Linked DNA regions of Pseudonocardia sediminis. The protein of the gene in region 1 binds, or shares a complex with, the protein of each later gene. Links are inferred from orthologs where the notes say so. Each region holds a gene or a part of one and is shown in the gene's direction. Other genes may lie near its edges.

Region 1 (3,738 bases):
GCACGTCGCCCTCCTGCGCCCGGACGACGAGCGTCGTCTCGTCCAGCGCGGCGCGGGCGGCCGGGGCGGCGCGCGGGGCGGGCGGGGGCGCGGTCGCGGCGGGACCCGGCGACGCGTCGTCGCGTACGAAGTCCGTCGTGGCGTGCAACCGGGTCCCGTCCGTCGTCGGGGTGAAACCCCGGAGCATGGTGACGCCCGTCACAAAGGCGTGAGCATCCACCGGGGACGGGTATCGAAGTAGAGGTAAGACGGTAGACGTCCGCGCTCGCGGGTGCCCGTCGAACGCTCGAAGGAGGCGACCGGCATGGGCGCAGACGACAAGGCCGACCACAAGAAGGAAGAGCTGGGCGGCAAGCTCAAGGAAGGCGTCGGCAAGCTCACCGGCGACGAGGGCCTCGAGGCCCAGGGCAAGAACGACCAGGCCAAGAGCAGCCTCAAGCAGGCCGGCGAGAAGATCAAGGACGCCTTCAAGAAGTAAGGCCTTTCTTCTCGACCCCCGAACGGCACCCCGGTCACGGCCGGGGTGCCGTTCGCATGTCCGGGCTGCGTGTCCGGGCTAGAGTCCGTCCCCGTGACCGACGAGCCCGTGCACGCGTCCATCCGCCCGGTCGACGGGCCGGACGCACACGCCGCCGACGTGGCGGCCGCGGTCCTCGGCCACCCCGCCGTCATCCGGCTCGACGGCGGCCCGTTCGGCAGCATCGCCTCCTATCTCCCCGGCCACCATCTGGCCGGCGTGCGCGTCGGCCTCGCCGACGAGCCGACGGAGGTCGCCGTCGTGGTCCGGCTGGGGCACCCGTTCCCGGGCCTGGCCGACGAGATCGCCGGCCGGGTGCGCTCGGTACTCGGGCCGGTCGCGGTCGAGGTGACGTTCTCCGACGTGGGCGCCGCCGACGCCGTCTCGGTCCCCGCGCGGCAGGAGCCGTGGGCCGGCCGGCGTGCTCTGTGGCACCGGGGGACCGGCGCCGACGGACCGGCCTGAACGCCCGGCCCGACCCGCCCGCACCGCTCTCGCCTAGACTCGCGCGAGCCCCTGACGTTCGTCGTCGCGTCTACCGCGACGGGCGGTGAAGACACCGCGACGTCATCGGGGCGTCAGGGTCGCCGCGGCGCGACCTGTACCTGAAGTCAGCACCGTCAAGGAGTCCCACCGTGAAGAGCACCGTCGAGCACCTCAGCCCGACGCGCGTCAGGATCAACGTCGAGGTGCCGTTCGACGAGCTCAAGCCCGACTTCGACCGCGCGTACAAGAACATCGCCAAGCAGGTCAAGATCCCGGGCTTCCGCCCGGGCAAGGTCCCGGCGCGGGTCATCGAGGCCCGGCTCGGCCGTGGTGTCGTGCTCGACGAGGTCGTCAACGCCGCGATCCCGAACAAGTACTCGGAGGCCGTCAGCGGCGCCGACGACGTGACGCCGATCGGCCGCCCCGACATCGAGGTCACCGAGATCGCCGACAACGAGCGGCTCACGTTCACCGCCGAGGTCGACGTCCGCCCGGAGATCGCGCTGCCCGACCTGGACTCGCTGAAGGTCGAGGTCGACGAGGTCGAGGTCACCGACGACGCCGTCACCGAGCAGCTCGACCAGCTCCGTGCCCGGTTCGGCACGCTGACCGGCGTCGAGCGCGCCGCGGCCGCGGGCGACTTCGTCCAGATCGACCTGTCGGCCTCGGTCGACGGCAAGGAGATCGAGGAGGCGGCCACCACCGGCTTCTCCTACGAGGTCGGCCAGGGCGGTCTCATCGACGGCATCGACGAGGCCATCACCGGTATGAAGGCCGACGAGGAGAAGACCTTCCCCTCCACGCTGGTCGCCGGCGAGTACGCCGACCAGGAGGCGCAGGTGACCGTCAAGGTCACCGCCGTCAAGGAGCGTGAGCTCCCCGAGGCCGACGACGAGTTCGCCCAGCTGGCGAGCGAGTTCGACACGCTCGACGAGCTGGTCGAGAACCTGCGCGAGCGTCTCGGCTCGGCCAAGCGGATGGAGCAGGCCACGCAGGCCCGCGACCGGCTGCTCGACCAGATCGTCGAGGGCACCGAGGTCCCGCTGCCGGAGAGCGTCGTCGCCGCCGAGGTCGACTCGCGCACGCACGACGCCGTGCACGCGTTCGACCACGACGAGGACCGCTTCGCCGAGTTCCTCACCCAGCAGGGCAAGACCCGCGAGGAGTTCGACACCGAGGCGAAGGACGAGGCCGAGAAGGCCGTCCGCTACCGCCTGGTGCTCGACGCGCTGGCCGACAAGGAAGAGGTCTCGGTCGGCGACCAGGAGCTCACCGAGCGGATCATGTACCAGGCCCAGCAGTACGGCATGGCGCCCGAGCAGTTCGTCCAGCAGATCCAGCAGGCCGGCCAGCTCGGCGCGATCTACCAGGACGTGCGCCGCAGCAAGGCGCTGATCACCGCCGTGCGCGCGGCCACCGTCACGCTGCCCTCGGGTGACGTGGTGGACCTGTCCGACCTCCTCGGCTCCGACGACGACGTCGAGGTCACCGACCCGACCGCCGACGAGGCCCCCTCCACCGTGGAGGGCGAGGTCGTGGACTCCACCGACGACACGGCCGACGCCGCGGGGGACAAGGACGACGACAAGGCCGGGGACGCCGCGGCGGCGAAGGCCTGAGCTGGGCGTTCGCCGGATCGGTGCGCTCTCGGCGAACATCGCGGGTTGATCCCTACGCGGGCCTCCGGGTCCGCGTAGGGTCGGCCCCGAACCGGCCCCCCACGGGGCCGTACGCGGGTCCGGCGCCCGGCGTGTCGATCACCGGCAACGGGCCCGGACCCGACAGGCCCCAGGACTTTGTAGAAAGCAGGGTGAAGTGAGCCAGCAGGACATCGGCCCGCTCATGCGGGCCTCGAGCGGCAGCATGTCGTTGTCCGACTCGGTGTACGAGCGGCTGCTGCAGCAGCGCATCATCGTGCTCGGGCAGCAGGTGGACTCGGAGATCTCGAACCGGATCGCGGCGCAGATGCTGTTGCTCGCGGCCGAGGACCCCGAGCGGGACATCCAGCTCTACATCAACTCGCCGGGTGGTTCGGTCAACGACGGCATGGCCGTCTTCGACACCATGAACCTCGTGCCGTGCGACGTGGCCACGACCGTGATGGGCATGGCCGCCTCGATGGGGCAGTTCCTGCTCTCCGCGGGCACCCCGGGCAAGCGCTCGGCGCTGCCGCACGCGAAGATCATGATGCACCAGCCCTCCGGCGGCATCGGCGGTACGGAGGCCGACATCACGATCCTGGCCGACCAGCTCCGCAAGACCAAGCACGAGATGGCCGAGCTGATCGCGCAGCACACCGGGCAGTCGGTGGAGACCATCACGCGCGACTCGGACCGTGACCGCTGGTTCTCCGCCGAGGAGGCCAAGGACTACGGCTTCGTCGACCACGTGGTGACCCACGCCGGCCGGATCTCCACCACCTCGCCGAACGGGAGCGCCTGATGAGCAACTTCGATCCGCGCCGCCCGGTCTCGGGCGCCGACGCGTTCGGTCCCGGTGGCCACGCGCCGGAGCAGGCACGGTCGCGTTACGTGCTGCCCTCCTACGTGGAGCGCACCAGCTACGGGGTCAAGGAGTCGAACCCGTACAACAAGCTCTTCGAGGAGCGCATCATCTTCCTCGGCGAGCAGATCAACGACACCTCGGCCAACGACACGATCGCCCAGCTGATGGTGCTCGAGTCGCTGGACCCGGACCGTGAGATCAGCGTCTACATCAACTCGCCCGGCGGGTCG
Region 2 (2,809 bases), 710 kb from region 1 along the record:
AGGATCCGGTGCGGGGAGGTGACCGGCCCGGCCGCGGAGACGACCTCGGTGGGGACCCCGCCCAGGGCGCCGGTGGCCCGGCGGGTGCCGCGGGGGAGCGGCAGGACCGCCCCGGTGAGATCGAGCAGGCGGCGGCGCACCGGGACGGGGAGCCGCGGGGACAGCAGCGGGGCCACGACGGCGCTGGTCAGGAGCCGGTTGGCGGCGAGCGGTAGAGGCACACCGGACGATAACCACGGGCGTCCCGACGACCTCGCCGGACACCATCGCCGACGTGCGGGAATGGACGACGAGCGGACAGCGTTGTGCGACGAGCGGGTGAGTCGTCTTGCCTGTCGGGGCGGGTTCGGGCACGCTCTCGGCACGGCGTCTCGCCGTGGCCGGACCCGCTTTGACCCTGTTCGAGCGGGCCGAGTACGCTGTTGTCTTGCGCTCGACCTCGGTCGGGCCACTCCGTGTGCCCCGCAGCGCCCGGGCTCGTGAGGTGTCGAGGACGACTCCGACGGGCGGGCCGCAGCGACAGCACGGACGCTCCACCCGATCCCCCGCGGCTCGCGCCTCGGTGGGTTCCCGGAGCGACACGCCCGACCTCGGGTATCGGAACGACAGCCTCGGCCGTCGCTCCGCGCCCCGGCTCCGAACACGACAGTGAAGACGCCCGACACAGTCGAGCACGCCGACGGGAAGAAGTAGACGGCACATGCCCACGATCCAGCAGCTGGTCCGCAAGGGCCGCGAGGACAAGGTCACCAAGACCAAGACCGCCGCCCTCAAGGGCAGCCCCCAGCGCCGCGGGGTCTGCACGCGCGTCTACACGACGACGCCGAAGAAGCCGAACTCGGCACTGCGGAAGGTCGCCCGCGTCAAGCTCAGCAGCGGCATCGAGGTCACCGCTTACATCCCCGGTGAGGGCCACAACCTGCAGGAGCACTCCATCGTGCTGGTCCGCGGCGGCCGCGTGAAGGACCTGCCCGGTGTGCGCTACAAGGTGATCCGCGGCTCGCTGGACACCCAGGGCGTGAAGAACCGCAAGCAGTCCCGCAGCCGTTACGGCGCGAAGAAGGAGAAGAGCTGATGCCCCGCAAGGGTCCCGCTCCGAAGCGTCCCCTGGTGTCCGACCCGGTCTACGGGTCCCCGCTGGTCACCCAGCTGGTGAACAAGATCCTCCAGGACGGCAAGCGCTCGCTCGCCGAGCGGATCGTCTACGCCGCCCTCGAGGGCACCCGGGACAAGACCGGCACCGACCCGGTGGTGACGCTCAAGCGCGCACTGGACAACGTGAAGCCGGCTCTCGAGGTCCGCAGCCGCCGTGTCGGTGGCGCGACCTACCAGGTCCCGGTCGAGGTGCGCACCGTCCGCCAGACCACCCTGGGCCTGCGTTGGCTGGTCACCTACTCCGGCCAGCGCCGCGAGAAGACGATGGTCGAGCGGCTGATGAACGAGCTGCTCGACGCGAGCAACGGCCTCGGCGCCAGCGTCAAGCGGCGCGAGGACATGCACAAGATGGCGGAGTCGAACCGAGCCTTCGCCCACTACCGCTGGTGACGGACCAGAAGTCCGCGCCAACCGCGAGGGAGATCTGAGACCGTGGCACCACGGGACGTGCTGACCGACCTGACCAAGGTCCGCAACATCGGCATCATGGCGCACATCGATGCCGGCAAGACCACCACCACCGAGCGGATCCTGTACTACACCGGGATCAACTACAAGATCGGTGAGGTGCACGACGGCGCGGCGACGATGGACTGGATGGAGGAGGAGCAGAAGCGCGGCATCACGATCACGTCCGCCGCGACGACCTGCTTCTGGAAAGACCACCAGATCAACATCATCGACACGCCGGGCCACGTGGACTTCACCGTCGAGGTGGAGCGCAACCTGCGCGTGCTCGACGGCGCGGTCGCCGTGTTCGACGGCAAGGAGGGGGTCGAGCCGCAGTCCGAGCAGGTCTGGCGGCAGGCCACCAAGTACGACGTCCCCCGGGTCTGCTTCGTCAACAAGATGGACAAGCTCGGTGCGGACTTCTACTTCACCGTGCAGACGATCCAGGACCGCCTGAACGCGCGCCCGCTGCCCATCCAGCTGCCCATCGGCAGCGAGGGTGACTTCATCGGCGTCGTCGACCTGGTCGAGATGCGCGCGCTGACCTGGCGTGGCGAGGTCGCCAAGGGCGAGGACTACGCCATCGAGGAGATCCCGGCCGACATGGCCGACAAGGTCGCCGAGTGGCGCGAGAAGCTCCTCGAGGCCGTCGCCGAGACCGACGACGACCTGATGGAGTCGTACCTCGGCGGCGAGGAGCCGACGGTCGAGCAGATCAAGACCGGTATCCGGAAGATCGTGACCGACCGCATCGCCTACCCGGTGATGTGTGGTTCCGCGTTCAAGAACAAGGGCGTCCAGCCCATGCTCGACGCGGTCATCGACTACCTGCCGTCGCCGTACGACCTCCCGCCGGTCGAGGGCTTCCTCACCGACGGCGAGACCCCGGCCAGCCGCAAGCCGGCCAAGGACGAGCCGTTCGCGGCGCTCGCGTTCAAGATCGCCGCGCACCCGTTCTTCGGCAAGCTGACCTACATCCGGGTCTACTCCGGCCGGGTCGCCGCGGGCTCGCAGGTCCTGAACTCGACCAAGGACCGCAAGGAGCGCATCGGGAAGGTCTTCCAGATGCACTCCAACAAGGAGAACCCGGTCGACGAGGCCATGGCGGGCCACATCTACGCCGTCATCGGCCTCAAGGACACGACCACGGGCGAGACCCTCTGCGACCCGCAGTCGCCGATCGTCCTCGAGTCGATGACCTTCC

Evidence for each region. The genes of interacting proteins can lie anywhere in the genome.
Region 2: the proteins of tig (region 1) and rpsG are in contact, whole or in part, in a crystal structure (PDB 3GTY), measured with the Thermotoga maritima proteins. The link is inferred for Pseudonocardia sediminis from one-to-one orthologs. Residues at the interface, in WP_004081061.1 of Thermotoga maritima: Glu122, Val124, Val129, Leu130, Tyr133, Glu188, Gly259, Ile262, Tyr263, Glu266, Ser270, Glu273, Gln274, Glu277, Arg308, Gln311, Ile312, Ser315, Tyr316, Glu325, Arg329, Arg336, Leu363, Phe366, Trp367, Arg373, Leu377, Arg381, Leu384, Glu387; in WP_004081843.1 of Thermotoga maritima: Lys34, Lys52, Lys55, Glu59, Arg62, Gln63, Glu66, Asn67, Lys69, Val71, Arg95, Ala109, Lys110, Lys111, Gly112, Arg113, Pro114, Glu117, Glu121, Ile124, Ala125, Tyr127, Asn128, Asn129, Thr130, Gly131, Lys135, Asp139, Arg142, Met143.

The regions. Positions count from the first base shown.
Region 1 is NZ_SHKL01000001.1:4,897,031-4,900,768, reverse strand. Bases 416-3,387 are described here. They hold tig (trigger factor), read left to right. Parts: upstream 416-1,152; coding sequence 1,153-2,622; downstream 2,623-3,387. Other genes in these bases: EV383_RS22935 (ClpP family protease), read left to right, coding at 2,846-3,387; EV383_RS22945 (hypothetical protein), read left to right, coding at 572-982; EV383_RS22950 (CsbD family protein), read left to right, coding at 416-478. Outside these bases: EV383_RS22955 (RNA polymerase sigma factor), read right to left, coding at 1-148; more of EV383_RS22950, read left to right, coding at 305-415; more of EV383_RS22935, read left to right, coding at 3,388-3,445; EV383_RS22930 (ATP-dependent Clp protease proteolytic subunit), read left to right, coding at 3,445-3,738. UniProt on the Bacillus subtilis protein: Involved in protein export. Acts as a chaperone by maintaining the newly synthesized protein in an open conformation. Functions as a peptidyl-prolyl cis-trans isomerase.
Region 2 is NZ_SHKL01000001.1:5,606,045-5,608,853, reverse strand. It holds rpsG (30S ribosomal protein S7), read left to right. Parts: upstream 1-1,074; coding sequence 1,075-1,545; downstream 1,546-2,809. Other genes in the region: fusA (elongation factor G), read left to right, coding at 1,588-2,809; rpsL (30S ribosomal protein S12), read left to right, coding at 701-1,075; EV383_RS26260 (alpha/beta hydrolase), read right to left, coding at 1-221.